One region of the Duganella sp. AC917 genome, then DNA from elsewhere that is predicted to be linked to it. Evidence: riboswitches for the same ligand, from Rfam matches in the RefSeq annotation. Region 1 holds a riboswitch; the other holds the start of a gene.
What was found. A riboswitch is a leader RNA that binds a small molecule or an ion and turns the genes downstream of it on or off. The one in region 1 is predicted to bind glycine.
Positions count from the first base shown of each region.

Region 1 (13,814 bases):
TGCATATTACTTACACCTATCAGCGGCGGGCGATCGCGCACCACCGCCTGAAGATTCATCCAGGGAAGGACGTCTCATGAGCTTGCCTGATCTCGCGCTGCAGATCATCTATGGCCGCCTGGCCTGGGCGCTGGTGGCCGCCGCGATGCTGCTGGCGATACTGCCGGTGCTGAAACCGGCGCTGCTGTCGACCTGGCTATCCAAACTGTCGCCCAAGCCGCCGTCCGCCGTCGCGGTGCTGCGTCCGCGCCGCTCGATGGCCAATGCCGCCTTCGTGCCCGGCGTGGTCCTGGTCATGCTGGTGTTGATGGCGTTACCCGACGCGGCGTCGCCGGCCTACTGGCTGACGCTGGTGTTCCAGTATCCGAGCGCGCTGCTGGTCGGTTACAGCCTGGTGTCGCTGTTCGCGCGCTGGCAGGGCCGACCGGTCCGGCTGGTCATGGCGCCGGCGCTGGCGCTGCCGCTGGTCTTGGCCGGCCTGGTGCTGTATCTTGACGCCTTTGGCGTGCTGGCGCTGGGGATTTACGCGGGCGGCTTCGGCGCTATCATCGCACCGTTGATCGCTTGCGCGGTCGCCATCGCCTGCGCGGTCGCCATTCTGCGTGGTCGCGCCGTGGCCGGCGCCGCGGCGTTGCTGGTGGCCGTGTTGCTGTTCTCGGTGCTGCGCCTGCCTTCCGGCAACCTGTGGGATGCGTTGCTCGACCCGCTGCTGTGGTCGTGGGCGCTGGGGTCGACGGTGGTGGCCATGGTCCGTCAGCGTGCGGCGCGACGCGCCGATCTGGTCGCGCCGCTGGCCGAACCTGAAGCATCGCCCATCTCGGAACCGGTGCTCGCGCACGCGGCAGGCAACGAACAAATTTAATCAGCAATGGAGTAATGCATGGCAAAGAACAAGTGGTACGTCCACCCGGTGATCGCGGTCGGGGTCCTCATCAACATCTTCGTGATGCTGCTGGCGATCCTGTGGAAGGGAGACCAGACCGCGATCTGGCGCTTGCTGGTGGAGGACGGCATCGTCGAATGGATGCAGTTCCTGAGCTTTACCGTCACCGCCGGCATGCTCGGCTTCCTCGCGGTCGAGCAATGGCAGCGTACGCCGAAGGTGAACCTGCAACTGCTGGCCTTTGTCGGCCTGACGGCGCTGGTGGCGCTTGCCGCGCTGGAGGAAATCAGCTGGTTCCAGCGCATCCTGCACATCGTCACGCCCGAATACTTCCTGACCCATAACCGTCAGTCCGAGACCAATCTGCACAACCTCGCGGTCGGCAACGCCAGCCTGCACAAGGCCGTGCTGCTGAAGGTGATCGCCATCGTCGGCCTGACCCACAACATCATCCTGCCGCTGCTGGCCCGCAAGCGTCCTGGCGTGCGCGAGTTCGTCGAGCGCTTCGGCCTGTACCTGCCGCCATTGTCGGCGTCGGTGATCTACATCGCCCTGGTGGCCGTGTCGCACCTGGTGATCGATCACCCGCGCAAGGGCGAACTGGGCGAGATGTTCGGCGCAGTCCATTACATGACAACGGTGTTCGCCGCCTACTTCATCGGCGTCGGCTACGGCAAGCGCCCGGTGTTTGAGCAGCCTGCAGACAGCCGCCGCGTATCGACCTTGTTCGCGATGGTGGTGGTGTTCCTGCTGTTCACGGCGTGGCTGATGAGCGCCGGTGCGGGCGCTCCCCAGTATATGGCGTCGCATCCGATCGCCGCCGGCGTCAGCGCCGACTGAACCGCCGCACAGGAACTGACATGACACCACGTTCGAATAGCCTGCTGAACCGCTGCGCGGCGAAGCTTGAAAGGTTGACCGCCTGGGCCGGTCCTTTCTCCAGCCTGCTGCAATTGCTTCTGCTCGGGCTGCTCATCCTCTCGCTGTCGCGCGCCGGACTGGTCGCCTGGCAGTGGAGCAGGGTGGCGCCGACCGGCATCCCGCTGCGGATCTTCGTGCAGGGTGTGCGGGCCGACCTGATCCTGCTCGGCTATTTCCTGGCCATCCCCTTGGTGCTGTCGCCATTGCTGGCGCACCGGCGCACGCAGCGCCTGTGGCGTCTGTTTTCGGTCGGCTGGGCCACGTTCGCGCTGATCTTCATCGTGTTCATGGAAGTGTCCACGCCGCAGTTCATCATGCAGTTCGACGTGCGGCCGAACCGCCTGTTCATCGAATACCTGTCGTATCCGCAGGAAGTCATCGCCACGCTGTGGAACGGCTTCCGCATCGCCCTGGTGCTGGGCGTCGTCTGCACCATTTTGTTGGGCGTGGGACTTTACCGGCTGCTCAAGGCCGCCTCGGCCAACATGACCGTTTGGCGTCCGCTGAAACTGCTGCTGGTGTGGCCGCTGCTGGTGGTGCTGGTATTCGTGCAGATCCGTTCGACCACCGCGCACCGTCCGGCCAACCCGGCGCTGTTCGCGCTGACCGGCGATTCGATGGTCAATTCGCTCATCATCAATTCTGCGTGGTCGGTGTTCGACGCACTGAGCTCGATGAGCAAGGAAGCCAATTCCTCCGAAATCTACGGCAAGTACCCGCGCGAGAAGGTCTTCCAGGTTGTCAAGAGCGCGCCGTGGCTCAAGGACGCGCAGTTCACGTCCACCGAGTTCCCGACCTTGCACAAGCAGGTCGCGACCGCCCAGCGCGAGCGCCCGCTCAACCTGGTCATCGTGCTCGAGGAAAGCCTGGGCGCGACGTTTGTCGAATCGCTCGGCGGCGTGCCGGTCACGCCCGAGCTGGAAAAATTGAAGAAGGAAGGCTGGTGGTTCGAGCAGCTGTACGCAACCGGCACGCGCTCGGTGCGCGGCATCGAGGCGGTGGTTGCCGGCTACGGCCCGACCCCGGCGCGCAGCGTGGTCAAGCTGTCGCTGGCGCAGCAGAACTTCTACACCCTGGCGCTGGGCCTGGGCAAGCAGGGCTACCACACCGAATTCGTCTACGGCGGCGAAGCCCACTTCGACAATATGCGTGGTTTCTTCACCGGTAACGGCTTCCAGAAGGTGGTCGACCGGCGCGACATGAAGCCGGTGTTCGAAGGCAGCTGGGGCGCTTCCGACGAGGACTTGTTCGACAAATCGCTGGAGCGCCTGAAGACGCTGCACGCGGCCAACAAGCCGTTCTTCAGTTTGATCTTCACCTCGTCCAACCACGAGCCGTTCCAGTTCCCCGACGGCCGCATCCAGTTGCACGACACCGAGAAGCAGACCGTCAACAACGCCGTCAAGTACGCCGACTACGCGTTGGGCCGCTTCATCGCGCAAGCCAAGAAGGAAGCCTACTGGAAGGACACCGTGTTCCTGATCGTCGCCGACCACGACAACCGGGTCTATGGCGATAGCCTGGTGCCGATCAATAAATTCCATATCCCGGGCTTGATCATGGGTGCGGACATCCAGCCCAAGGTCATCAAGACCATCGCCAGCCAGATCGATCTGGCGCCGACGATGCTCTCGCTGATGGGCATATCGAGCGAGCACCCGATGATTGGCCGCGACTTGGCGCGTGACAGCGACACCCCGGGCAGGGCGTTGATCCAGTTCGATAACTATTTCGCGTGGCTTGAGGGTTCGTCCGCGACGATCCTGCGTCCGGGCCAGGAGCCGTTGCGCGGCCAGTACGACGCCGCCACCAAGACGCTGACCACCAGTTCCACACCGGCCGATCCGCAACTGGTGGACAAGGCCATGTCGCACGTGGTGCTGCCGTCGATCTTGTATCGCGAGCAGCGCTACAAATTGCCAAAGTAAAACCACCGAGTGGGCGCATGTTTGGCAACAGGGAGGGGTTTTCTTTTAAGTAATCATATATTATATGAAAGTATTTAAAATTTAACCCTTCCGACGAGGCTACGCGATGAAAAAACCACTAGGGCTGGCCGTGCTGGCCGCCATGCTTGTAACCGCCTCCGCCCACGCGGCCACGTTCGACTTTTCTTACACCTTCGCCGACAGCACGCAAGTCACCGGCAGGCTCGATGGCACGGCGAACGGCAACCTGGTCACCGGTCTGTCGAACATTTTTGTCAAGATCAATGGTGTCGATTTCGCCGGCAGCGGTTCGCTGCTCGCGGCCCGCTTCGACGGGACGCGTTGGCATAATGATCCGGTGGTTTCTTTTACCGGCCTGCAGAATAATTTCTCGTTCTCGGATGGCCTTTTTCCGGGCAGCTACGATGTCAACTACTTTACCCAGCGTAGCGGGCCCGGAGCCGATTTCAGCTGGCTGGAATCGACACGCGGCTTCAAGAGCAGCGAGATTTATTCCGTCACTGCGGAAGGGACCTTGTCCCGCTGGCGGCTGACCGCCGTCAGCGCCGTTCCCGAGCCTGAGACGTATGCGATGCTGTTTGCCGGTTTGGGCCTGCTTGGCGCGGTGGCGCGTCGGCGCAGACAGGCCTGATTGCCGATCATGCCTGATTTGTTAATGCGCCTGAACGCCAATCCGCTCACAGGCGCGATCGTCAGGGCCATCGGCCTGCCCAACCCGGTGCCGCTGGCGCGGGAGGCGGGGCCGTACGCGGTCCTGCCGTTCGAACGCAAGCGCATTTTGTTATGCCGCACCCCAGGCGGCTACGCAGCCGAGGCCATGGCTGCGGCCTTTGCCCGCGCCGGTGCGGCTGCGCTGGACGCGACCGCTGTTGGTGCTGGAGCGCTCGACATCGTGGCGATGGACGCGACGGGCTGCGAGACGCCACAGGACTACCGGGCGTTGTACGACGGCTTCCATCCGGTCGTGCGGCAGCTGGTTCGCAATGGCCGCGTGCTGATACTGGCGGCCGATCCCGGCGCGGCGACGACGCCTGTCGCCGCTGCCGTCGCGCGTGGCATCGAAGGCTTCGCGCGGTCGCTGGCAAAGGAGACCGGCGCCAAAGGCATCACCGTCAATCTCGGCTATGTGGGCCGCAATGCGCTCGACCGGCTCGACGGCCCGCTGCGCTTCTTCTGCGGCGAACGAACAACCTATGTGACCGGCCAGGCCTTCCATTTGACGGCGGGCGTGGCCGCACCAACCGCCATGCCGTCGACGCAGGTGTTGTCCGGCAAAGTCGCGTTGGTGACCGGTGCGGCCCGTGGCATCGGCCTGGCCGTGGTGGAGCGGCTGGCGCAGGAGGGCGCCACCGTGGTCGCGCTTGACGTGCAGTCCGCGGCCGACGAGTTGCACAAGGCTTGCGAGCGTTTTGCCGCTGCTCCCTTTGTCGCCGATATCGCGGCGCCGGAGACTGCAGAGCGCCTCGCCGCCTTTCTGCTCGAACGTTTCGGCGGTGTCGACATCGTGGTCCACAACGCCGGCATCACGCGCGACCGCACACTGGCCAATATGCAGCAACATTCGTGGGATCTGGTGATGCAGGTGAACCTGGCCGCCGTGATGGCGATCGACCAGCGATTCCTGGAGGGCGGCGTGCTACGCGACGACGGCCGCATTGTCTGCCTGTCGTCCGTCAGCGGCGTGGCGGGCAATTTCGGACAGACCAACTACGCGGCGTCCAAGGCCGCGTTGATCGGCTATGTCGCAGCGCAGGCGCCATTGCTGGCGCCGCGCGGCATTTGCATCAACGCTGTCGCGCCTGGCTTTATCGATACGCCGATGACCGCTGCCATGCCGATGTTCGTGCGCGAGATTGGCCGACGCCTGACTCCGTCAAGCAGAGCGGCCAACCACGCGATGTGGCGGAACTGATCACCTTCCTGGCCACCCCCGCCGCGTTCGGCATCAGCGGCGAGACGCTGCGGGTTTGCGGGCAGGGCCTGATAGGGGCGTGAGCCAGCGCACGGCGAGCACGACGTGGCTTACGGGTTTTTGTCGGCCAGCAGGGCGGCGGTATCCTTCGCCCCCATGGTCTGCGCCAGCGAGATCGCGGTCATGCCCCGGCTGTCGACCGCGTCGACGGCCGCGCCGCGCTCGATCAGCAGCTTGAGGATGTCGGTTCGGTTGAACATGGCGGCCATCATCAGCGGCGTTTTGCCGTCCGGACTGGCGCCTTCGATATCGGCGCCGTGCGCCAGCAGCAGCTCGGCGATGTCCAGGTAGCCTTTGTAGGCGACGCCAGCCAGCGGCGTTTGTCCCTGATCGTTGGGTACGTTCGGATCGGCGCCGGCTTCGAGCAGCACGCGTGCCGTGTCCAGGTGGCCGTGATAGCTGGCGAGCATGATCAGGCTGTCGCCCTTTTCATTGCGGAAACTGACCGGCAAGCCCTTGGCCACCATGCCGGCCAGACGTTCGGCGTCGCCTTCGCGTACCAAAGTGAACACGCCGCGGATGAATTCCAGTGTTTCCGCATCCATCACCGGGGCTGGCGCCGCCGCTTTTTCATTCTCTGCCATGTCGAGCTTTCATAAAAATTGTTCTGAGACGTAAATATGACTAGATTCAATTTTAAGCGATGTACGCTGTCGCACGCGCAAGCCAGAGTCGTCATGCAAATGTCTATATTGCCAGTTCGCCGGCGAAATCGGCCAGCACCCGCACCAGCCGTCCCTCCGCCAGGTGGCCCGCGACGGTGCTGTCGATCGCGCTCGCCTGGCCAACGCCGGCCAGTGCGGCGTCCACCATCAATTCCGGCGTGCCCAGGATCATGGAGCCGGACACCTGCGCCGTCAGCGGCCGTCCTTCCTTTTCAAATTCCCAGCGGCACAAGTTGCCGCTGGCGATCTCGCGGTAGCCGATGCAATTGTGTCCGGTCAATTGGTGTGGCGTGAGCGGTGCCGCGTGGCGCGCCAGGTAGGCCGGCGAGGCGACGATGGCCAGCCGCAGATCTGGCGTCACGCGCACCGCACTCATGTCCTGCTCCACGCTCTCGCCCAGGCGGATGCCGGCGTCGTAGCCGTCGCGCGCGATGTCGACGAAACCGTCGTTGATCGCCACCTCAAGCGTAATGTCGGGGTAGGCCGCCGCCAACCCGCCCAGATGCGACGCCAGCGCCATCTTCGCACCCAGCAGCGAGGAATTGAGGCGCACCGTGCCCTGCGGCCAGTCGCGGAAGCTGTTGACGTCCTCGATTGCGCTGGTGATGCGCGAGAATGCCGGCGCCACCTGCGCCAGCAGGGCCTGGCCGGTCTCGGTCACGGAGACGGAGCGGGTGGTGCGGTTGAGCAGCCGCACGCCGAGCCGTTGCTCCAGGGTGCGCAGCGAGTGGCTCAGCGTGGGCAGAATGTACTGGTCGACGGCGGCTACACCATCACCGCCATGCCCTAGGCGGGCGACGCGGGGATGGTCATGCCGGATTTTTTCAGGTAAGCTTGGCGCCGTTGTGGCCAAAAGCCACCGCCGTATCGGGAGAGACTGTTCCAGGCATGCCTGCAGAACAGCGCCGAAGGAGCAACCGCCCCGGAAACTCTCAGGCAAAAGGACCGATACAGCACTTTAAACTCTGAAGAGCGGCAGGACTTGGACGTCGTCCACCCGCACCGAAGGAGCAAGCGCTGCCGCCATCGCGGCGCGGCGTGAATCTCTCAGGTCCAGAACAGAGGGGGTGTCTTTGCGCATGTGCGCCGAGACCATCCCCTTTGACGGTCTGGAGTCCTGCATGAAAACCATAGCAATCATCGGCGGCGGCATCACCGGCGTCAGCACCGCGTACGCACTCGCCAAACGCGGCTTTTCCGTCACCCTGCTGGAGCGCCATCGCTACGCGGCGATGGAGACCTCGTTTGCCAACGGCGGCCAGCTGTCCGCGTCCAACGCGGAAGTCTGGAACCATCGCTCCACCATCGCCAAAGGCCTGAAGTGGATGCTGAAGAACGACGCGCCGTTGCTGGTCAATCCCAAACCGAGTTGGCACAAGCTGTCGTGGTTCGCCGAATTCATCGCCGCCATGCCGCACTACCGCGACAACACCGTCGCGACCGCGCAGCTGGCGCTGGCTGCGCGCGAGCACCTGTTCCAGTGGGCCAGGGACGAGGGCATCGAGTTCGACCTCAAGCGCGAAGGCATCCTGCACATCTACCGCGACCGCGCGGGATTCGAACACGCCGCCGGAGTGTCCAAGCTGTTAATGGAAGGCGGCCTGTCGCGCCGCGCCGTCACGCCCGAGGAGATGCGCGCCATCGAGCCGGCGCTGCGCGGCGACTACTACGGCGGCCACTACACCGTCAGCGACAGCACCGGAGACATCCACAAGTTCACCACCGGGCTGGCGCGGGCGGCGCAGCGGCTGGGCGCCGAACTGCGCTTCGGCCAGCACGTGACGGCCATGCGGGCGGACGCCGGCGGCGTGAGCATCACGGTCGAGGAGGACGGTTTCAGCGACACCACGCGCTACGACGCGGTGGTGGTGTGCGCCGGCACCGCCAGCCGCGCGATGGCGGCCATGCTGGGCGACCGCGTCAACGTTTATCCGGTCAAGGGTTATTCGATCACCGTCCACCTGAACGACGCCGCCAGCCAGGCCGCCGCGCCCACCGTCAGCCTGCTCGACGATGAGACCAAACTGGTGACCAGCCGGCTGGGCGACGACCGCTTCCGCGTGGCCGGTACGGCCGAATTCAACGGTTTCAATCGCGATATCCGCGCCGACCGCATCGCGCCGTTGGTGAAGTGGGTGCAGCAGTGCTTCCCCGGAGTGAGCACGCGCAGCGTGACGCCGTGGGCCGGACTGCGGCCGATGATGCCCAACCTGATGCCGCGCGTCGGTCGCGGCAAGGCGCCGACGGTGTTCTACAACACCGGCCACGGGCACCTGGGCTGGACCTTGTCGGCGGCGACCGCCGATATCATCGCCGATACAATTTTGAGCGCTTCCGAAAGCGCAGCGGGGCGGCCGTCGCCGGTGGCGCTGGCGCGCGTGGCGTAGCGAAGGTCACATCCGGTAGCCGGGCAGCAGGCTCGCCTGGCTGACCCATTCGGCAAATTGCGCTTCGTCGAGCGGCTCGTCCTCGCGGATGTCGAGATGGCGCACGCCGGGGGTCTTGGAGGCGCCCGGCGGCAGCGGATCGAGAAAGCCGCCGTTGAAGAAGGTCACCTTGAGGTACTTGTTATAGCAGTGAAAACCGAGGAACCAGCCCTGGTCCGCCATGCCGTACAGCGGCGTGTTCCATTTGACGGCCTTGTTGACGGCGGGGACGGTACGGCCGATGATGTCGTCGAGCCGGCGACCCAGATCGCTTTTCCAGGCCGGCATGGCGGCGATATAGGCTTGCACCGGCGCGTCGCCGTAGCCTTTGGGGATTTGCGGGTTGCCGCCCGATAGCCGGACCGGCGTCGTGTGACTGGCAGTGGACGGCGCGGTTTCCAAGGCCTTGGCGGCTGGTTTGCTGGCCATGACGTTATCTCCATTGACGGCTTGTTTGTCGGTCAAGGATACGTTATTTTTGTGCGCGCGCCGACGAAATAGGCATTGACGCCTGTCAGGAGGTCAGCGCGTCCCGCAACGCAGGCGAAGCGTTGGCGATGACGACCCGGTTGCGCCCATTGTGCTTGGCCTGGTACAGCGCGCGGTCGGCGGCCTGGAACAGCGCCGTGGCGTCGACGCCGTGAGCCGGGTATCCCGCCGCGCCGAACGACGCCGTGGTATGAACGGTCTGGCCGCCGTGGGACACTTGCAGCGCCTCGATCTGGCCGCGCACGATGCCGGCGCGTTCGGCCGCCAGCTCGACGGCGCAATCGGGCAGCAGGATCACCATCTCTTCGCCGCCAAAGCGGCACACCACGTCGCATTCGCGCACGTTGGCCAACAACACTTGCGCCACCCGCTTGAGGACGGCGTCGCCGCCGTCGTGGCCGTAAGTATCGTTGGTGCGCTTGAAGTGGTCCAAGTCGAGCACGATGATCGATAGCGGCTTGCCGCTGCGCTGCGCGCGTATCAGCTCGCGGCGCAGCGTCTCGTCCATGTAGCGGCGGTTGTAGAGTTCGGTCAGCGGATCGATGATCGATTGCAGGCGCAGCGTCTCGCGCAGCTTGATGTTACTGAGCGACATGGAGATTTCTTCGCTGAGCGTAGCCAGCAGTTCGCGCTGGCGCTCGAAGATGTCATGCTGTTCGGGCGCGGCATGCAAGGTCAGGCATCCGAGCACGGCATCCTGGGTGACCAGCGGCAGGCACACGCGCGGGCCTGCGCCGCTGTGGCCGGCGCTGCCGTGCTGGCAGCGCAGATCGCCGTCGCCGCCGTAAAAGTGGACCGCGCCGCGCCGCACCGCCCAGCATTGCGACGGCTCCATGGCGTCCGCATCGTCGGCCAGCTCGCCCCACTGGGCCTTGCGCTCGAGGATGTCGCGCGAATTGCGGTACAAATACAGGCTGCCCGATACGCCCGGCACCAGCTTGCGGCAGAAGGTCGAGACGATCAGCGAGGCTTCCTCGACGGTGGCGACGCACTCGAGCGCGTGCAGCATCTCGGCGCTCATCGCCAACTGCTCGTTGCGCAGCGCCGATGCGGCGGCTGCGCGGCGCAACGCCTCGGTGTTTTCCGCCGCCAGCGTTTGCGCCTGGTCGCGCGCGCGCAGCGAGCGCAGGCCCACCAGCAGCGCCACGCCGAGCAGTATCATCTCGGCGATATTGACCGCGGCGCTGATGTACATGGCGTTACGCGCTTCCCGGGTCAGTTTGTCGCGCAACGCGTTGCGGTGGACCGACAGCGACGACAGCCGGTCGCCGATGAGGTTGCGCAGCATTTCCATCTGCGTGCGGCCGGCGCCGGTCGCGACCACCTTTTCTGCGGCGGCGAATCCCTGCTCGCGACGCAGCTGGATGGTTTCGGCCAGCAGGGCGAGTTTGCGGTCCATCGTCACCTTGATCTTGGCGAGCGCCTCGCGCTCACCCGGGTCGGTGCTTTCTTCCGACAGGTTGGCCCGCAGCGGCTCGATCATGCCCACCGCCGCATGGTACGGGTGCAAAAATTCCTCCTTGCCCGTCAGGATGAAGCCGCGCTGCCCCGTCTCGGCGTCCACCAACAGCGCCAGTATCGATTGATAGTGGCTCTCTTTGGCCGAGGTGGCTTTCAGCTGTGTCATGGTGTGCTGGACGCTGCGGTTGGTCAGGAACGGGAGCGTGCCGACGCCGCCCATGAAGACGAGTAGAACGAAAGCTAGCCACTTGATACGGGTTTCATTAGAAATCATGTCGTTGCCGTCTGGTTTGCATGCCCCATGATGGAGCGAAAATATTGTGTCGCAAAGCAAGTTCGTCCATGGTTCGATCCTACGGCCCTATTCGTCGTGCCGCCGCCACACCACGGCCGCAAAAGTCGGTGGATTTGCTGATGAGCTCGCATGCCTTTTATCAAGAAAGTCCGCTAAGATATTGGCATTTCGTTCATCAGGAGCCGTTATGCCCCGCCAGTCAGTCCCCTTAGCCGCCTTGTTGCTGGTTTTTACCGCATTCAATTGCAGCGCCAGCGAGTCGGCCAATGGCAGTTTCACCGCCACCAAGAGCTGCGAGGCATTCTCGTCCTTCGCCAAACAAAGCAATCCGGGCGCGCAGAAGATCGTGCCCGGCACCGAGTACACGGTGCGCGAAATCAACAAGGTCGATTACGACTGGATCCGGGTCGAGGTACCGGGCGCCACGCCCGCATTGCGTTGGGTGCGCAAGGAATGTGGCACGCCGGAGTTGAGCGACAAGCCGAGCAAGGCGCAGCGCGGGCGCGAAAGTGCGGCAGCCGCCGCCTCCGGCGCCTCGTGCAACGTCGCCAACAAGCAGGACAGCTATCTGCTGGCGATCACCTGGCAGCCGGGTTTTTGCGAACACGTTAAGTACAACGGCAAAAAGCCGGAATGCGACGCCATGAACGGCGGCAAGCTGGAGGCCAAGAACCTGAACCTGCATGGCCTATGGCCGAACCGGAAGGAGTGCGGCACCAACTACGGCAGCTGCCAGGGCGAGCAGTTTTCGCTGAAGCAGGAAACCATCGACAAGATCGCACCGTGGATGCCCAACTTCTTCTACGAGCGCACCTTCGGTGCCTACGAGTGGAACAAGCATGGCAAATGCCAGGCGCTGTCGCCGGACGACTATTTCATCAAGGCCGTATCGGCAGTGAAGGTGGTGAACGATTCGGAAGTAGGCAAGATCGTGTTGGGCAGTGTGGGCAAGTCGTTCCGCGTCAACGATTTCTTCGAACGGGTCAAGGCAAGTTATGGCGCCCAGGTGGCCGACAGCATCACGCTGATTTGCACGCAGCGTAAATATCTGCAGGAGATCCGCGTGACGTTGCCGCTCGAATTCCGCACCGACGGTGAGCTGAAGCAAATGGTCGGTAGCGCCGCGCGGGCAGGCACCCGCGCGGTGGGCTGCGGCGACGAGGTGTATGTGGAAGACGCCGGCCGGGATTGACCGGACGCCCGGCTTCAGTCGATGGTGACGGCGCGCGCCTTTTTGCGCTGCGCCTTGCACTTGTACATGGCATCGTCGGCGAGCGCGATCAAGCCGTCGGCGGTGCTGGCCGACTGCGGATACATGGCCACGCCGATGCTGGCGGCGGCCAGCAGTTCATGCCCGTCTATCGCGTAGGGCATGGCCAGGCGGTGCGAGAGTTTTTCGACGACGCCGGCCGCGTCGTCCTCGCCGCTGGCGACCAGCACCACCGCGAATTCGTCGCCCCCCAGCCGTGCCGCCATGTCGGATTTACGCAGTTCGGCGCGCAGGCGGCCGGCGGCGTCTTTCAATAGCTCGTCGCCGGCGCCGTGGCCGTAGGTGTCGTTGATGAATTTGAAGTTGTCCAGATCCAGATACAGCACCGCCATCGATTCCTGATTGCGCTCGCTGAGATTCAGCTGGCGCGCCAGGAACTCGGTGAACATGGCGCGGTTGGCCAGGCCGGTCAGCGGGTCGTGCGTGGCCTGGTGCTTGGCCAGCGCGTGCATTCTGGAGGCCTTGACCAGCGCCTGTCCGACCTCGTTCGCCTCGCGCAGGCCGTAGGTGGCCGGCTCGATGCTGTCGCCGGCGCCCAGCGCGAGCGCCGGCGCCACCAGGTCGCGGATCGAGCGGCTGATGCGGTTGCCGATGTGCCAGGCGAACAGCAGGCCACCGCCCAGCAGGAGGACGGTCGACAGCACAAGCGTCCACAGTTTGCTGAGCAGCTGGGCATTCAACACCTCGATGGGGATACCGATGGCCACTGTCCATTGCGAATTGCTGGCTTTGGCCAGCACGGCCAAGATAGGCTTGCCGTCAAGTGTTTTGGTTTCGAAAACGCCTTCCGCCTGCTCCTGCAGCCGTTCCAGCACCTCGGGAATCGCTTGCTGTCCGACGTAGCGCTGCATGTCGCTGGTGCGCGCGACCACCGTGCCCGCGTTATCGAGGATGGTGGTGATCCAGTGTTCGGGATATTGCTGCTGTTTGAGGATGGTGCCGAAGCGCTCCACCGTCACCACCGCGCTGAGCGCGTGGAAGCCGGTGGTTTTTCTGGTGACCGGGATGCCCACCGAGACGATATAACGCTTGGAGACGGGGCCCATGAACACGCGCGAAATAGCGGTGGTGTCGTTGTCCTGCATATAGGTGAACAAGCGGTCGATGCTGGCGCTGGGCAGCGCGCTGCCATAGGGCTTGAAGGTGTTGATCAGTTGCTGCCCCGTGCCGTCTTCGAGCACGATGGTGAAAATATCCTGGTTGGCGCAAATGGCGCGCGCCTGCTCGTAAAATGGTTTGAGGTCGTCGCCGATCAGGCTGGGGGAGGTGGCGAGTGCCTTCAGCGTCGATTCGATGACGGCAAATTCCTTATCGATCGACATCGCGTTGGCGTGGGCGGCCGTCATGGCGCTGCGGATGAAGGCGGCGCGCGCAAGCTCGTAGTCGGAGGCGATCATCCTGACGACCATCAGCGACGCCGGAACGATGCACGCAACCACCAGCCAGATCAGCCTGGTTCGAATAGAAGGCGCATGAGCTAATT
Region 1 covers NZ_OZ409848.1:1,603,390-1,617,203, forward strand. Annotated here, with positions in the region: gene ACZ0BA_RS07125 (sialidase family protein) at 1-80, shown strand, start outside; gene ACZ0BA_RS07130 (hypothetical protein) at 77-862, shown strand; gene ACZ0BA_RS07135 (hypothetical protein) at 881-1,723, shown strand; gene ACZ0BA_RS07140 (LTA synthase family protein) at 1,744-3,732, shown strand; partial or broken gene ACZ0BA_RS07145 (FxDxF family PEP-CTERM protein) at 4,289-4,384, shown strand; gene ACZ0BA_RS07150 (3-oxoacyl-ACP reductase) at 4,394-5,665, shown strand; gene ACZ0BA_RS07155 (ankyrin repeat domain-containing protein) at 5,776-6,309, opposite strand; gene ACZ0BA_RS07160 (LysR family transcriptional regulator) at 6,413-7,243, opposite strand; glycine riboswitch at 7,249-7,348, shown strand; glycine riboswitch at 7,349-7,462, shown strand; gene ACZ0BA_RS07165 (D-amino acid dehydrogenase) at 7,512-8,777, shown strand; gene ACZ0BA_RS07170 (DUF1801 domain-containing protein) at 8,784-9,245, opposite strand; gene ACZ0BA_RS07175 (sensor domain-containing diguanylate cyclase) at 9,331-11,040, opposite strand; gene ACZ0BA_RS07180 (ribonuclease T2 family protein) at 11,249-12,253, shown strand; gene ACZ0BA_RS07185 (diguanylate cyclase domain-containing protein) at 12,268-13,814, opposite strand, start outside.

Region 2 (17,313 bases), 340 kb from region 1:
ACCTACGAGCGCAATTACGACACGGCCGCCAAGCCCGGCGGCGATTTCTATAACCTGGTCACCGGCGCCACCACTGGCTGTCCGTGGAACAACAACGGTCCCTATGTGTGGCCAGATCCCGCCACCGGCAGCACGGCCAACACCGTGCAGGAGCGGGTCGACGATCTGTGGCACGCGGCGATCAACGGTCACGGCAAATACTTCAGCGCGCAGGAGCCGAAGGAGGTTATCAGCGGCCTCAGCGAGGCGCTATCGAACATGCAGGTGCGCAGCGGCGCGGCGGCCGCCGCCGCAACGTCGACGCCGAACATCACCCTCACCGACAACGATATCTTCTCGGACACGTTCACCACCGTTAAATGGTATGGCGAGCTGTCCAAGCAAAAAATCGACATCGCCGACGGCAGCGTGCTCCCGACGCCGGTCTGGACGACCAGCAAGACCTTGGGAAAAAGGGTGGCGGCCAGCACCGACACCCGCCGCATTTATATGACCAATCCGGCAGGTGCGCCCGGCGGCGATCTGATCGATTTCCGCTTCGCCAATATGACCGGCATCACCGCCGGCTGGTTCAGCAACAAATGCGCGGCGCTGTCGCAGTGCACCTTGCTGTCGCCCGCCGACCGGGCCATCGTTAACGACGGCAACAACCTGGTCAACTGGCTGCGCGGCCAGCAACAGTATGCCGACGACAACGTGTTCCGTGCCTACACGATGACGCCGGACGACCCGAGCGGCGTGTCGACGCCGATTCCGATCGTGCTTGGCGACATCGCCTCGTCCAAGCCGGCCTTCGTGCGCGCGCCGCTGGGGGAGTACCCAGACGCCGATTACGACGCCTACAAGGACAAGTACGGCAACCCGGATGGTGCGAACTACCGCGCCGGCACGGTCTACACCGCCGCCAACGACGGCATGCTGCACGCGTTCAACGCCGAGGGCGGCGAGGAAGTATGGGCCTACGTGCCGCGCATCACGATGAAAAAGCTGCACGCGCAGGCCGGCACCACGTACGGCACCAACCACCAGTACACCACCGACGGCTCGCCCGAGGTGGCCGATGTCAAGGTCGACACGCCCTCTGGCCGTCAGTGGCGCACCATCCTGGTCGCCGGCCTGAACGGCGGGGGGCGCGGCTACTACGCGCTCGACATCACCGACACCGGCAGCGCGCCCAAGCAGTTGTGGGAATTCTGCGCCGATGCGGCCGTCTGCGCGCTCAACGATCCCGACCTGGGACTGACCTTCGGCAACCCCCAGTTCGGCACCTTGGCAGATGGCCGTTGGGTGGTCTTCGTCACCTCCGGCTACAACAACATCCCCGGCACCGACGGCGTCAACAGCGGAGACGGCAAGGGCTACCTGTACATCCTGGACGCCTACACCGGCCAGTTGCTGAAAAAGGTCGGCACCAATTCGGGCGACACCACCACGCCGTCGGGGCTGGCAAAGATCACCGCCATTTCCGACGATCCCGGCTCCGATTCCAAGGCCACCTTCATCTACGGCGGCGACAACCAGGGCCAGATGTGGCGCTTCGACCTGACGACCGCCAGCGGCGCGGTATCGGTGATTAAGATGGGCGACGCCGGCGTCACCAAGCCGATCACGACCCGGCCCGACGTCACCATGTGCGGCGTGCCGACCACGACCACCACCGGCGGCGTGACCAGCACCAGTGTGCAGGGCGTGCGCGTGGTGTTGTACGGCACCGGGCGCCTGCTGGATATTCCGGACACGTCCAGCACCGCGATCCAGAGCTTGTACCTGATCAAGGATAGCGGAGTTCCCGTCAGCAACGTCCGCGGTGCCACCATGGTGCAGCAGACGCTCAGCCTGCTCGGTTCGAGCAGCAACATCGACCGGTTTGCGATCACCAGCAACCCGGTCGACCTGTCGCAGAAGGACGGCTGGTTCTTCGACTGGTCGCTGGTGCCGGGCGAACGCATGAACCTGGACCCGCAGATCGTCGGCGGGGTGGCCAACGTGGTGACCAACCTGCCGACGTCGTCTTCGTCGTGCTCGGTGGGCGGCTCGAGCAACCTGTATCAGGTCAATGTCTGCAACGGCCATGCGGTTGGCATCAATCCGGCCGGCATCACCTTGTCGAGCACGTCGGCGGCGGTCGGTTTCATCATCGTGCGCCTGCCCAGCGGCCAGCTCAAGCTGATTTCCACGCTGGCCGACGGCCGCAAAGTGGTCAACGAGGGGCAGGAGGAGGTGGCCGCCGAGGCGCATCGGGTGGGCTGGCGGCGCGTCCGGGGGGAATAATCGGCGCCCGGCGGCCGTGAAACAATTCACACGGCACAGCCAAGTGCCGGTAAAATCGAGGGTTTTGCAGAACCGCCTTAGATCGCGAACAAATGGTCAACGATATCGACACCGCAATACCCGACAATAACGACGACGCCGCCCCGGCGGCCAGCGCCAAAACGCCGGCGCTGATCGCGCGCGAAGTGCAGCGCCGCCGCACGTTCGGCATCATTTCCCACCCGGATGCGGGTAAAACCACGCTGACCGAAAAGCTGCTGCTGTTCTCGGGCGCGATCCAGATGGCCGGCACCGTCAAGGCCCGTAAATCGGGCCGCCACGCGACCTCGGACTGGATGGAGATCGAGAAGCAGCGCGGCATTTCGGTGGCTTCGTCGGTGATGCAGTTCGAATTCCGCGACCACGTCGTCAACCTGCTCGATACGCCGGGCCACCAGGACTTCTCGGAAGATACCTACCGCGTGCTGACAGCGGTCGACTCGGCGCTGATGGTGATCGACGCCGCCAAGGGTGTGGAGGCGCAGACCATCAAGCTGCTGGCCGTCTGCCGCATGCGCAACACGCCGATCGTCACCTTCATGAACAAGATGGACCGCGAGACGCGCGATCCGCTGGAACTGCTCGACGAGCTGGAATCGGTGCTCAAGATCCAGTGCGCGCCGGTGACCTGGCCTATCGGCATGGGCAAGAACTTCCGCGGCGTGTACCACCTGCTGAACGACGAGATTATGCTGTTCAAGGCCGGCGAAGAGAAGGCCGACGGCGCCTTTGAAGTCCTCAAGGGTATCGACAATCCGCGCCTGCAGGAGATGTTCCCGCTGGAGATGGACCAGCTGCGCATGGAAGTGGAGTTGGTGCAGGGCGCGTCGCATCCGTTCGACCTGGAGCAGTTTTTGTCGGGCGTGCAGACGCCGGTGTTCTTCGGTTCCGCGATCAACAACTTCGGCGTGCGCGAGATTCTGTCCGCGCTGGTCGACTGGGCCCCGGCGCCGCGCGAGCGCGATGCGACGGTGCGCTCGGTCGATCCGAAGGAGCAGCCGTTCACCGGTTTCGTGTTCAAGATCCAGGCCAATATGGACCCGGCGCACCGCGACCGCATCGCCTTCCTGCGCGTGTGCTCGGGACGTTTCGAGCGCGGCATGAAGGTCAAGCATCTGCGCCTGGGGCGCGAGATCAAGGTCTCGTCGGTGGTGACGTTCATGGCGTCGTCGCGCGAGCAGGTGGAAGAGGCGTACGCCGGCGACATCATCGGCCTGCCGAACCACGGCAACATGCAGATCGGCGACTCCTTCTCCGAGGGCGAGCTGTTGACCTTTACGGGCATTCCGTACTTCGCTCCGGACTTCTTCCGTTCGGTGCGGATTCGTAATCCGCTCAAGATCAAGCAGTTGCACAAGGGTTTGCAGCAGCTGGGCGAGGAGGGCGCGGTGCAGGTCTTCAAGCCGGTGCAGGGCGGCGAGCTGGTATTGGGCGCGGTCGGTGTGCTGCAGTTCGAGGTGGTGGCAAGCCGCTTGTTGAACGAGTACGGCGTCGACGCCGTGTTCGAAGGCACCAGCATCAGCAGCGCGCGCTGGATTTCCAGCGACGACAAGAAGGCGCTGGCCGACTTCGAGAACGCGTTGGGACACAACGTCGCCTACGACGCCGCCGGGAATATGGCCTACCTGGCCACGTCCGGCGTCAATTTGAGGTTGACCGAGGAGCGCTGGCCGAAGCTGAAGTTCCACGCCACGCGCGAGCACTCGGCCAAACTGGTGTAAGCCGCCGGCGGCTCACAGATGGCGGATTACGGCGTTCCGCCTGATCCGCCACCGCGCCGCTCGCGCCGCATCAATGCGCCGCGAGCGCCCGCAACAGCGCCGGGACTTCGCCGCTGATTTCCCGCGCCAGATACCCCAGCGGTCCATGTTGCAGCGACAGCTGCTCGCCGGCCATCGCATGCAGGGCCACGCCCCACGCGGCGGCCTGCTCCAGCGCCGCCCCGCGTGCCGCCAGGCCCGCGATCAACCCTGCCAGCACGTCGCCCGATCCCGAAATCGCCAGGCCCGCATTGCCGCCTTCATGCCGCCACTGATTGCCCGACGGCTCGGCGATGACGGTCACCGCGCCCTTAAGCGCCACGACTGCCCGCCAATTGCCCGCCGCCGCCTGCGCCGCCTCCTCCGGCCGCGCGGCGATGTCCTCCTTTTTATCGCCCGTCAATCCGGCCAGCTCGCCCGCGTGGGGCGTCAGCAGCACCGGACTATCGAAGTGGAAGCCGTCCCGCACCAGGCACATGGCGCCGGCGTCCAGTATCAGCGGCGCGTGCGCGCAATCGGGCAGCAACGTGCGCACCAGCGCCGCGCTGGCCGCCTCGTCCTGCATGCCGGGACCGATCAACACCGCGCTGGCACGCGCACACGCCTTGTGCAAACTCGCGGCGCCATCGGCGACCAGTCCACCGTCGGGCGTCTCCCGCAGGCCGATGACGCGCGCCTCCGGCAGCGCCACGCCAAGCTGCGGCGCCACGCTGGCCGCCGTGGCGATGGTCAGCTTGCCGGCGCCCGCACGCAGCGCGGCGGTCGCCGACAGCAGCAGGGCACCCGGCATCTCGCGCGATCCGGCCACGATCAGCACATGGCCGCGCACCTCCTTGTCAGCGTCCGGCCCCGGCATGGGCAGCTTCCAGTCGCGCAGCGAGCCGGCGGTGATGGCAACCGAATGGGATGTGGTATTCATGATTTGGGGGCGGACGGCATGTCCGGCTGGTGGGTGACGGGCGTGCCGGTGTCTTCCAGCGGCGCGACGAAGTTGGCCTGCACCAGCACCAGCTTGCCGTGCTTGCCGGCCTTGGGATCGTAGCGGTATTCGGTGATGCCGCAATTGGGCACGTCGCCCATGCGGTCGATCGCCAGGATGCCTTCCTCGTCCAACCGCTCGAGCAGGTAGCGGAAGCAGTTGACGATCACCTGGTGGGCGACGATCAACACCCGCTCGCCCCGGTATTCGCGGCTGATCGTATCGAGCGTGCTGCGCAGGCGCAGGATGACGTCGCACCAGCTTTCGCCGCCGGGCGGACGGAAATAGAATTTGCCCACGTGCTGGCGCTGCTCGGCCAGGTCCGGGTATTTGTCGTGGATGCCCAATGGAGTCAGCCGGTCGAGGATGCCGAACTCCTTTTCGCGCAGGCGCTCGTCGGCCACCACGGTGTTCAGACCTTCGCGGCCCAGCTGGTCGAGCACCGCATTGGCGGTGGCGCGGGCGCGCACGTACGGCGAGAACAGCACCACCGTCGGCTGGCCGTCCTGACCGAGCGCGCGGAACCAGCCGCCCAGCGCCTGCGCCTGACGCTCGCCCAGTGGCGACAACGGCACGTCGACGTCACGCTCGGCGATGTCGATCAAGAACTGCGACGCGGCTTCGGCGGCGTCGCGCGCGACGTTGCCGGCGCTCTGGCCGTGCCGCACCAGCCAGATATGGTCGGGCCATTTTTGTTCGCGCTCCATCATTTGCCCCCGTCGCCGTCAAGATCGAGCTCGATCCACACCGGCGCGTGGTCGCTGGGTTTTTCGCGTCCGCGCACGTCGCGGTCGACGTTGGCCGCCTTCAGCGACGGCGCCAGATCGGGGCTGAGCAGCAGGTGGTCGATGCGCAGACCGGCGTTGCGCCCGTAGGCGTTGCGGAAGTAATCCCAGAAGGTGTAGATCGTCTCGTCCGGATGCATGGTGCGCAGCGCGTCGGTCCAGCCCTGGGCCAGCAGGCGGTGGAACGCTTCGCGCACCTCCGGGCGGAACAGCGCATCGTCGCCCCAGCGTTCCGGCTTGTACACATCGCGCTCGGTTGGCATGACGTTGAAGTCGCCCGCGATCACCGTCGGCGTGCCGCTGTCGAGCAGCCGGGCCGAGTGCGTGATCAGCCGCTCGAACCATTTCAATTTGTAGTCGAATTTTGGCCCGGGCGCCGGGTTGCCGTTGGGGAGATACAGGCCGCAGATCAACACGCCGTTGACCACCGCTTCGATATAGCGGCTTTGTTCATCTTCCGGATCGCCCGGCAGGCCGCGACCGACTTCGATCGGCGCCACGCCGCGCGCGAGGATGGCGACGCCGTTCCAGCTTTTCTGGCCGTGCCAGATGGCCTGGTAGCCCGCTTCATTAATGGCCGCTTCGGGGAATTTTTCCTGCGGCGCTTTGAGCTCCTGCAGGCAGACGGCGTCCGGCTGCGTCTCGTGCAGCCATTGGAGCAGGGCGGGCAGGCGGCTGCCGATGCCGTTGACGTTGAAGGTGGCGATGCGCATGGAACTCCTTGTGTACGTTGCTGACGCGCGGCTATTCGTCGGAGACGACGGTGATCATCCCGTTCGCCTCCAAAAACAGGCACTTCATTTTATCTTGCGGGCAGTTGGCTTCGCGCAGCGCCTGATCGACGTCGCCCTTCCCCACATGGTTGCGGCGCATCGCGTCCTGGAACACCTTGCCGTCGCGCCCCAGCAGCACCGCTTCGCCGTCGATGATGGCGGCGATCTTCTCGCTGCGCGACGTGGCCACCGCGATCACCACATTGAGCACGATCAGCGTCAGTGCCAGGATCAACGCGCCGGGGATCGAGTCGTCGCCGCCGGACAGCGATGACGACACCGCCTCACTGAGCAGCATCACGACCAGCAGGTCGAACGGCGTGAACTGTCCCACCGTGCGCTTGCCGGAGAAACGCATCATGATCAGCAAGGCGACGTACACGATGCTGGCGCGCAAGACGAATTCCCACCATGGCAATTCCATGTCGAACATGCTTTTCTCCCGTACGATTTACGCCGATGCCTCCGACCTTTTCATTGCATTATAGTCAGCACATCGGGGGCATGGCGCGCAGGTGCCGAGCAGGATCGCGGCGGCGGTGAGGCAGCGCACATAGCGCGGGCGGCCACGCCGCTAAGCTGTGCACATGCCTGATTGGATTGATCTTATGCAGTGGCCAGCGATGGCGGTGACAGTGCTTGCCGCGTGGCTGGTCGCGTCCACCCGCCATACCCGCCGCAAGCTCGGATTCTGGTGTTTTTTAACCAGCAACGTGCTGTGGGTGATATGGGGCCTGCATGACGACGCCTATGCGCTGATCGCGCTTCAACTGTGCCTGGTCGCCACCAACATCCGCGGCGCCTTCAAGAACGAAGACAAGCCCGCCGAGGAAAAATAGCGTAGCCGCGTGAGGTCCGCAGGGCAGGGCTATGGAGGCACGATGCTGGCTACTTGGCGGCGACCGCCAGCGGCTTGCCCTTGTCGACCACGAACACTCCCACCAGTTTGAGCGTGCCGGCGCCGGCGTTGACGGCGTCGTGGACGGTGCCGGCCGGGATGATGTACGACTCGCCGGCCTTGATGCGGCGCGGGTCCTCGCCGTCGATGACCAGATCCGCTTCGCCTTCCAACACGTAGCCGATTTCATCGCCCGGGTGCGAGTGGCGCCCGGCGGTGGCGCCCTTGTCCAGCTCCACGCGGGCGACGACGGCCTCGCGGCCCGGCACCGAGACGGCGCCTTTCTGGATCACGGTGCGGCGGATCGCCGACGATTGCGCCAGCGCGGTCGCCGTCACGGCGCTGGCGGCCAGCAGCAGTATCGGCAGGGCCAGGCGGATTCTCGGGTAGGGGCTGGGGAGCGGCTGTGGCATGGCGTATCCTTTTCTGTAATGGATCGAACCTGGGAGCGCGAAAGCGCCGCTCGATTCTACGCCTGTCCGCGCCGTCCCAGCCAATAGGCGTCGGCCACCGAGCCCACCCAACATAGCAGGATCACCAGCGAGGCCGCGTTGGTGGCCGGATTGTCAACGCCGGTCGCGTGGATACGCTCGACGATCCGGACCGGATCGATCGCCAGCTTGCCGCTGTTGATTTCATCGACCAGGGTCTGGGCCAACGCCAGCGTGGTGCGCAGCAGGAAGCCGACGGCCAGCAGCGCCGGAACGATGAACAGGCAGCCGCGCAGCGGCCGTTTCAACACCAGATGCCCGAGGCCGGGGAAAATCAGCGCCGACACCAGGGCCGCCTTGGTAGTGGGTTTCATCATGCGTGTGTGGTTCCGTTCGTTGTAGCTGTTGTTTATTGGTAGCGCTGGCGCCAAGTTGAGACATCGCAAGATTGCGTTGGGGTACGAGGCGTAGATTACAGCATGTTACCTGCGGGGGAAAATCATGCGCGCCATCTTCGGAATCGTCACAATGCTCAGCTGCTTGTCTGTCAACGCCATCGCCGAGCCTGGCGAGAAGGATGCCGTCGCGCTGGCCGAGCGCGGGGCGCAGTTCATCAAAACCTACGGCAAAGCGGAAATGATCGCCCGCATCAACCGCAAGGACCCGCTGTTCAACCACGGCGCGCTGTATCTGGCGATGCGCGACATGCACGGCATCACCATCGCCCATCCCACCCACGCGTTGATCGGCAAGGATTTCCTCGACGTGCCGGACGCCGACGGCAAGGCGTTCCGCCACGAGATGGTGGCCGTCGCCCAAGGCAGCGGCAAAGGGTGGGTCGACTACAAATTTCGCAATCCGGCAACCGGCAAGGTCGCACCCAAGAGCACCTATGTGCTGCGGGTGGACGACGTGGCGCTGGAAGCCGGCATCTATAAACACTGACCGGTCAATGTCATGCTGAGCAAACTTCGCATAGGTCCTAAACTGTTGTTGGCGCCCGGTGTGGTGCTGATCCTGCTGATTTGCCTGTCCGCTGCGGCCTACCTCGGCATGGTGCGGCAAAACGCGTCGCTTGAAAACATGGTGCAGCAGCGCGCGGTGCGCCTGAAGGCGACCGCCGACCTGGTGGCCGGCACCAACCGTGCGCACACCGAAATCTATCAACTGCTCACGTGGATCAACGCCAGCTTCGCGCCGGCTCGCATCGATGGGCTGGTGCGCGGCATCCACACCCGCCACGCGGCGCTGGACCGCCAGTTCGCGCAGCTGGAGATGGTGACCCAATCAAGTCCGGCCGAGCGCCGTTTCGTGGTGCAGTCGCAGGCCGCGCATGCCCAGTATGTGAAGGCGGTCGCCGACGTGATCGAGCTGGGGATGGCCGATCATTCAATGGCCGCCAATGCCATGTTCAAGGCCGAGCGGGCGTTCGACGTGGTGTCGCAGCGGCTCGACGAGCTGTCGCGGCTCGAGCAGTCGCTTAGCGAACGCGCCTTTACGGAGGCGGAATCGGAATTCACCAGCGTGTCGGTCTGGATGCCGATCATGGTAGCGATATCAATTGTCTTGTCGTTACTGGTGACGATGGCGGTGCGTAACGCGTTGCTCAGGGAGGTGCGCGAGATTGGCGCGGCGGCGATCGATCTGGCCGAGGGCAACCTGACGGTCAAGACCCGCGTCTACGGCAGGGACGAGATCTCCGAGACCTCGCGCGCGCTCGACACCAGCATTCGCAATCTGAACACCACGCTCAAGACGATACTGGCGTCGGCCGAATCGATGGATACCGCCTCGCGCTCGGTGCTCCAGGGTAGCGTGGACCTGACGCAGCGCGCCGAGCGTCATGCCAGCTCGCTGGGCGAGACCAGCGGCGCGATGCGCGAGCTCAGTTCCACCGTCGCGAAGACGGCCAACAACGCGCAGCTGGCCAATCAGCTGGTGCGCTGCGCCACCAACTTCGCGCTGCGTGGCGGCGGCGTGGTGCAGCGGCTGGTGGTGACGATGGCGTCGATACGCGGCAGTTCGCGCAAGGTGGTGGACATCGTCGGCGTCATCGACGGGCTGGCGTTCCAGACCAACCTGGTGGCCTTGAACGCGGCGGTGGAGGCGGCGCGCGCCGGCGCCCAGGGCGAGGCGTTCGCGCAGGTGGCCAGCGAGGTGCTCAATCTGGCGCAGCGCTCGGCCAAGGCGGCCGGCGACAGCATGGCGGAGATCGTGTCGTCGGTGCAGCAGGTGGGCGACATCATCGGCCAGATCAGCGAAGCCAGCGCCGAGCAGGCCGAGGGCTTGCAGGGCGCGCACATGGCGATCCTGGAAATGGACCAGGTGACGCAGCAGAACCTGGCGCTGGTGCGCCAGGCGGCAGCGGCGTCCACCGGGTTGCAGCGCCAGGCGCTCAATTTGTCGGAGGCGGTGGCGATGTTCAAGCTGGAAGAAGGGCAGGAGCCGACCAGACCCCAGCAACCGGGCTCGCCGCGGGTAGTGCGCCTGCGGCTGGCGTCGATTAGGCATTGAGCACACGCGTGGGGTGTTGCGGATCGTGGGGTCTATCGCGTCTCATGCACCGCGGTGGCGGAGCCAAATATAGTCTGAACCACGTAGAGCGGATTAGCGAAGCGTAATCCGCCATGCATGCGTCGCCACCGCGCCACCTTCAACCCCCGACCGCACCGCGCCAGCGATCACCCGGGCGCTTCACGTAGTTGTCGACGAAATACCCCCACGGCATGGCGATCGGTATCATCACCACCAGCAGGCAGGCGAACACGTTCTCCATCATCGCCTGGTCGAGCGCCCCCGCGCGCCACGCCGGCAGCGCGACAATGGCCAGCCACAGCGTTTTCCACACGAGCTCCCACAGCAGCACGGGCAGCATGCGCAGCGGATAACGCACACCGACCGCGCACAGCAATCCGAAAGCGGCCAGCATGCAGTTGACGAAACCCTGCATCAATTCCCACGGCTTGTCATGATGAATAATCCCCGGCCACACGACCACGCCCAAGCCCACGGCAATGATCAGATAGACGGCCCTCAGCAAATACAGGCGTGGCAAAGATACTGGATGCATCGTTTAGCTCCCGGATATGGAAAATATCTATCTTATAACGAAAAAAGCAGGCGGAACCGCGAGGTTCGCCTGCTTTTTTGGCTCTCGCGGCATGCCGCGCGAGCAGTCGTTACTCGTAGTCGCTCATCGGCGCGCAGCCGCAGAACAGGTTACGGTCGCCGTAGACGTTGTCGGCGCGGCCGACCGGCGGCCAGTACTTCTGCTTGCGCAGCGACGGCACAGGGTAGGCCGCCACTTCGCGGCTGTACTTGCGCTCCCACTTGTCGGCCGTCAGCACCTCGGCGGTGTGCGGCGCGAACTTGAGCGGGTTGTCCAGCTTGTCGAACTCGCCGCTTTCCACTTTGGCGATCTCGCCGCGAATGGCGATCATGGCGTCGATGAAGCGGTCCATCTCGGCCTTCGATTCGCTTTCGGTCGGCTCGATCATCAAGGTGCCCGGCACCGGGAAGCTCATGGTCGGCGCGTGGAAGCCGAAGTCCATCAGGCGCTTGGCGACATCTTCGTTGCTGATGCCGGTCGCGTCCTGCAGCTGGCGCAGGTCGATGATGCACTCGTGCGCCACCAGGCCGTCGTGGCCCGAGTACAGTACCGGGTAGTGCGGCGACAGGCGGCGCGCGATGTAGTTGGCGCTCAGGATCGCGGTTTCGGTGGCGGCGGTCAGGCCTTCGGCGCCCATCATCGCGATGTACATCCACGAAATCGGCAGGATGCTGGCCGAACCATACGGCGCGGCGCTGACCGAGCCGATACCGGCGTTGTCGCGGATATAGCCGTTCGAACGCTGGTTCGGCAGGAACTTGGCCAGGTGCGCGCCAACGCCGATCGGGCCGACGCCAGGACCGCCGCCGCCGTGCGGAATGCAGAAGGTCTTGTGCAGGTTCAGGTGCGAGACGTCGCCGCCGAACGCGCCCGGAGCGGCCACGCCGACCAGCGCGTTCATGTTGGCGCCGTCGATGTAGACCTGGCCGCCGTGGCTATGAACGATCTCGCACAGCTCCTGGATGCCTTCCTCGAACACGCCGTGGGTCGAAGGGTAGGTCACCATGACGGCGGCCAGGTTCTTCGAGTGCAGTTCGGCCTTGGCCTTCAAATCGGCCAGGTCGACGTTGCCGTTGGCGTCGCAGGCGGTGACCACCACCTGCATGCCGACCATGTTGGCCGATGCCGGGTTGGTGCCGTGCGCCGACGATGGAATCAGGCAGATGTTGCGATGGCCTTCGCCACGCGACTGGTGGTAGGCCTGGATCACCAGCAGACCGGCGTACTCGCCCTGCGAGCCGGCGTTGGGCTGCAGCGAGATGGCGGCGTAGCCGGTCACCGCGCACAGCATCTCTTCCAGCTGGCCGATCATTTCGCGGTAGCCGACGGTCTGGCTGTCCGGCGCGAACGGGTGGATGTTGGAGAACTCGGGCCAGGTGACCGGAATCATTTCGCTGGTGGCGTTAAGCTTCATGGTGCACGAACCGAGCGGTATCATGGTGCGGTCCAGCGCCAGGTCCTTGTCCGCCAGGCTGCGCAGGTAGCGCAGCATTTCGGTTTCAGAGTGGTAGCGGTTGAACACCGGGTGCGTCAGGTACTCGCTCGAACGCGCCAGCGATGCCGGGAACGACTCGGCGACGGCCGCTTCGACGGTGTCGAAATCCGGGCCGTGGGCCGGGCCGCCGACCGGGTGGGCGAACACGGTCCACAGCAGCGCGATGTCTTCGCGCGTGGTGGTCTCGTCGAGCGAGACGCCGACGTGCGAGGCGTCGATCACGCGCAGGTTGACGCCGTGCGAGTGGGCCGACGCGTGCAGCTGCTCGGCGTTGGCGGTGGAGATGGTCAGCGTGTCGAAGAAGCTGTCGTTGGTGACGGTGTAGCCGAGCGTCTTCAGGTTAGCAGCGAGCACGCCGGTGTAGCGGTGCACGCGTTGGGCGATCTGCAGCAGGCCTTTAGGACCGTGGTAGACGGCGTACATCGACGCCATCACCGCTAGCAGCACTTGCGCGGTGCAGATGTTGGAGGTGGCTTTTTCGCGGCGGATGTGCTGCTCGCGGGTTTGCAGCGCCAGACGATAGGCCTTGTTGCCCTGGGCGTCGATGGTGACGCCGACCAGGCGGCCGGACATGCTGCGTTTGAATTCGTCGCGGGTCGACAGGTAGCCGGCGTGCGGGCCGCCAAAGCCCAGCGGTACGCCGAAGCGCTGGCTGTTGCCGACGACGACGTCCGCGCCCCATTCGCCAGGTGGCGTGAGCATGGTCAGCGCCAGCAGGTCGGCGGCGACAACCACCATCGTACCCTTGGCCTTGATCGTCTCGACATCGGCCTTGTAGTCGCGCACCACGCCGTTGACGCCGGGGTACTGCAGCAGCACGCCGAAGGCTTCACCGATGCCGGACAATTCGGCCGGGTGGAAGCCCTTGACTTCGATGCCCAGCGGCTTGGCGCGGGTTTCGATCACTTCGCGCGTTTGCGGCAGCACGTCGTCGGCGACGTAGAACACGTTCGACTTCGACTTGCCCACGCGCTGGATCAGGGTCATCGCTTCGGCGGCGGCAGTGCCTTCGTCCAGCATCGACGCGTTGGCGATGCCCATGCCGGTCAGGTCGGTGATGGTTTGCTGGAAGTTCAGGATCGCTTCCAGGCGGCCTTGCGAGATCTCCGGCTGGTACGGCGTGTACGCGGTGTACCAGGCCGGGTTTTCGAAGATATTGCGCAGCACCACGCCCGGAGTCAGCGTGTTGTAGTAGCCCTGGCCGATCATCGACTTCAGGACCTTGTTCTTGCTGGCGATTTTCTTCAGCTTGTTCAGCGCCTCCTGCTCCGGCATCGGCTGCGTGTACGCGCCCAGCGGCAGCGTGGCCTTGTTGCGGATGTTGGCAGGGACGATGGTGTCGATCAGGGCTGCGCGCGAGGCGTAGCCGAGGACATCCAGCATGGCTTGCTGTTCTGCGGCGTCGGGGCCGATGTGGCGTGCGATGAAAGCATCGCGTGCTTCGAGTTGGGTCAGGCTTGAACGGGTCATAATTTACGCTTCAGTGGTCTTGCCATAAGCTGCTGCATCGAGCAGGCCGTCGATCGCGCTGGCGTCGGCCGGCTTGATCTTGAACAACCAGGCGGCGTAGGCGTCGGTGTTGATCGATTCCGGTGCGCTGGCCACGTCTTCGTTGACGGCGATGACTTCACCCGACACCGGCGCGTAGATGTCGCTGGCCGCCTTGACCGATTCCACCACGGCGGCGTCGTCGCCGGCGGCGTAGCTCTTGCCGACCTTTGGCAGCTCGACAAAGACGATATCGCCCAGCGCGTCCTGCGCGTACTCGGTGATGCCGACGGTGACGGTGCCGTCCGACTCAGCGCGTACCCATTCGTGGGATTCGGTGTACTTCAGGTCAGCAGGAATATTCATGTAAGGCTCCAGAGGGGTAGGGTCGGGGTCGGGGTACTAAACGGGGTGCGAACGCAGATACTAAATCAATTAAGCGGCAAGGATTTTACCGTTGCGGACGAAAGGCAGCTTGACCACCGAGGCGGCCAGCTTCTTGTCGCGGATCTCGACGTGCACGGTGTCGCCGACGGCCACGCCGTTGGGCACGCGCGCCAAGGCGATCGCCTGCTGCATGGTCGGGCTGAAGGTGCCGCTGGTGATCTCGCCGACGGCGTCGGTGCCGGCCACGATCACCTTTTGGTGGGCGCGCAGCACGCCGCCTTTTTCGCGCAGGATCAAGCCGACGAACTGGGCGTTCTGGCCCATCGCTTGCAGCGCTGCCTTGCCGATGAAGTCGCGCTCGGACACCAGGTCGATGGTCCAGGCCAGGCCGGCGTCGAGCGGGTTGACGGTTTCGTCCATGTCCTGGCCGTAGAGGTTCATGCCGGCTTCCAGGCGCAGCGTGTCGCGCGCGCCCAAGCCGGCCGGCTTGACGCCGGCGGCGGTCAGCGCATTCCACAGCTTCTCGGCCTGGTCGGCGGCGACGCCGATCTCGAAGCCGTCTTCGCCGGTGTAGCCGGTGCGGGCGATCATCGCCTCGCCAAAGGCGGCGCTGTGCGCGAAGGCGACGTTAAATGGTTTCATCTCGGCGGTGCCGGCCTTCGATTCGGGTATCACTTCCCACACCTTGGCACGGGCGTTCGGGCCCTGCACGGCGATCAGCGCCATGGCATTATCGCCATCCCTGCGCTGGGTGATCGTCACGCCGCTGTTGGTGGCGGAGTTCTGCGCCTGCATCCACGCCACGTCTTTTTCAGCGGTGCCGGCGTTGACGACCAGGCGGAACCAGCTTTCGTCGATGAAGTAGACGATCAGGTCGTCGATGACGAAGCCTTGCGGGTTCAGCATGCACGAGTACAGCGCCTTGCCCGACACCTGCAGCTTGTCGACGTTGTTGGCCAGCAGGCCGCGCAGGAAGGCGCGCACGTTGGCGCCCTTGAGGTCGACCACGCACATGTGGGCGACGTCGAACATGCCGACGTCGGTGCGCACGGCGTTGTGTTCTTCGATCTGCGATCCGTAGTTGACGGGCATGTCCCAACCGCCGAAATCGACCATCTTGGCGCCGGCGGCACGGTGTGCGTTATTGAGTGGGGTGGCTTTGAGCGTCATAATTCCTCGGTCCATATCGAAAAGGGGTTAACAGAACATACAAGGAACGGCTAAAAAGCTGTTTCCACAATGATCGCAGACCCCTCTGTCCTTGGTACCTGAGAGATTACGGGACGAGCCGACCGCTGTCGGACCCCATTCCCGTGCGCCCCTTCGGTGGGTCGCCGGCGTGTGCCGCGACCGCTCTCCAGAGTTGGACCAGTTGGCATCCCGCCGTGATAATGGTATCCACGTCGGCCGCGCCGGTCCCTTGATCGGTCCTTTTGCCTGAGAGTTTTTGGGTAGTGCCCCTTCGGCGGCCGCGTTGGCGTTTCCGCCCGCAACCCTCTCCCGATCAAGACTCGGGAATATATGTCAGAAGGGCCTGAATGTCAATCTTGGGGCCAGGGGCGAATCTGAGGCGCGCACGAATGGAGAACAATAAAAACGCCGTATAAACAACTATTTGCTAGAATAAATGACACTTATTCGAGAGCCCACACATGAGCCAAGATCCAAATTCCTACGAGGGCCACGCGTGGTTCACTTTGTCCGGCGACGTCAACAGTGACATGGTGCGTCGTGTCTTCGACGCCGTTGCCGATATGACCGAGGACCGCATCACCACCGCCCACATCCTGATCCAGTCCAATGGTGGCTATGTCAGCGACGGCATCTGCCTGTACAACTACCTGAGCAAGTTGCCGATTAAAATCATCACCTACAACGCCGGCGCCGTGGCGTCGATCGCGGTGATCCTGTTCCTGTCCGGCGAGGAGCGTTATGCCAGCGACACGGCACGTTTCATGGTGCACAAGTCGCATGCCAGCGCGCCGCACGGCGCCCGGCCGGATGCGCTGCGCATCATCGTCGAAGGCTTGCAGGCCGACGACGCGCGCACCGAGCAGATCCTGCGCGAACACGTACAACTGTCCGAAGAGCATTGGCGCACGCACGCCTATTCCGACCTGCACCTGACTGCTGCCGAGGGGGTGGCGGTGGGGATGGTCAACGCGGTCAAGGATTTCGTGCCGCCGCGCGGACAGCGCGTGGCCAATATCTGACCGCCCGCTGAAAGGCGAGCGGCGCCATGAAGGCGCCGCCGATGCCGCTATCGGGTGCAGCCCGATCAGCGGTTTTTGTTGCCGGACTGCTTGTTGCCGTCGTTTTTGTGGCTCTGGCGGCCGGCTTCAACATGTTGCTCGTGGGTGCCGCCCTGGTTGCCGGAGCGCGAACCGCCCGACGAACCTTTGTCGCCCGATTGCTTGCTGCTGCCCTGGTTGCCGCCTTGCTTGCTGCTGCCGCCTTTTTGATTCGAGTTCATTTTAATTCCTTTGCGAAAGTGAAAGAACGTACTCGCCAAAAAAGCGCCGTGCTGATCGGATCACTGCTGGGCAGCGCGCGCATTTCTGGTGCAGCAATGATGCGTTTTCGTTCAGGCACTTGCTATCGGAACGCGTCTTGGCGGGCTGTAGGACCATGCCTCGCACTTGGCATTAAAACTCTTCCCATTCGACCTCATTGCTGAGCTTGCCGGAGGCTTTGCCCAGCCCGCTTGTGGTGCTTGTGCGCGCGCTCGCGCCGGCCTTGGCACGCGCGGCGGTGCCCGCCTTGGCGTTGGCGGCGGGACTGCTGGCGGGGGCGGTGTTGGCGCTTGGTCGACGCGGCGTGGTAGGGCGCTTTTCCGGCGACGGCAATGCTGGCGGGGTCCGCTCACGGAGGTCGGCGGCGCTTGCGCTGGCGGGCGGC
Region 2 covers NZ_OZ409848.1:1,261,631-1,278,943, forward strand. Annotated here, with positions in the region: gene ACZ0BA_RS05680 (PilC/PilY family type IV pilus protein) at 1-2,271, shown strand, start outside; gene ACZ0BA_RS05685 (peptide chain release factor 3) at 2,364-4,031, shown strand; gene ACZ0BA_RS05690 (NAD(P)H-hydrate dehydratase) at 4,102-4,989, opposite strand; gene ACZ0BA_RS05695 (histidine phosphatase family protein) at 4,986-5,759, opposite strand; gene xth (exodeoxyribonuclease III) at 5,756-6,547, opposite strand; gene ACZ0BA_RS05705 (DUF421 domain-containing protein) at 6,579-7,040, opposite strand; gene ACZ0BA_RS05710 (hypothetical protein) at 7,216-7,446, shown strand; gene ACZ0BA_RS05715 (cupin domain-containing protein) at 7,496-7,918, opposite strand; gene ACZ0BA_RS05720 (DUF6677 family protein) at 7,975-8,313, opposite strand; gene ACZ0BA_RS05725 (cache domain-containing protein) at 8,438-8,881, shown strand; gene ACZ0BA_RS05730 (methyl-accepting chemotaxis protein) at 8,894-10,450, shown strand; gene ACZ0BA_RS05735 (hypothetical protein) at 10,590-11,006, opposite strand; gene gcvP (aminomethyl-transferring glycine dehydrogenase) at 11,116-14,010, opposite strand; gene gcvH (glycine cleavage system protein GcvH) at 14,014-14,394, opposite strand; gene gcvT (glycine cleavage system aminomethyltransferase GcvT) at 14,464-15,585, opposite strand; glycine riboswitch at 15,661-15,786, opposite strand; glycine riboswitch at 15,831-15,928, opposite strand; gene ACZ0BA_RS05755 (ATP-dependent Clp protease proteolytic subunit) at 16,068-16,628, shown strand; gene ACZ0BA_RS05760 (hypothetical protein) at 16,694-16,888, opposite strand; gene ACZ0BA_RS05765 (methyl-accepting chemotaxis protein) at 17,061-17,313, opposite strand, start outside.
Region 2: linked by a shared signal. The riboswitch ahead of gcvT (glycine cleavage system aminomethyltransferase GcvT) and the one ahead of ACZ0BA_RS07165 (D-amino acid dehydrogenase) in region 1 are both predicted to bind glycine.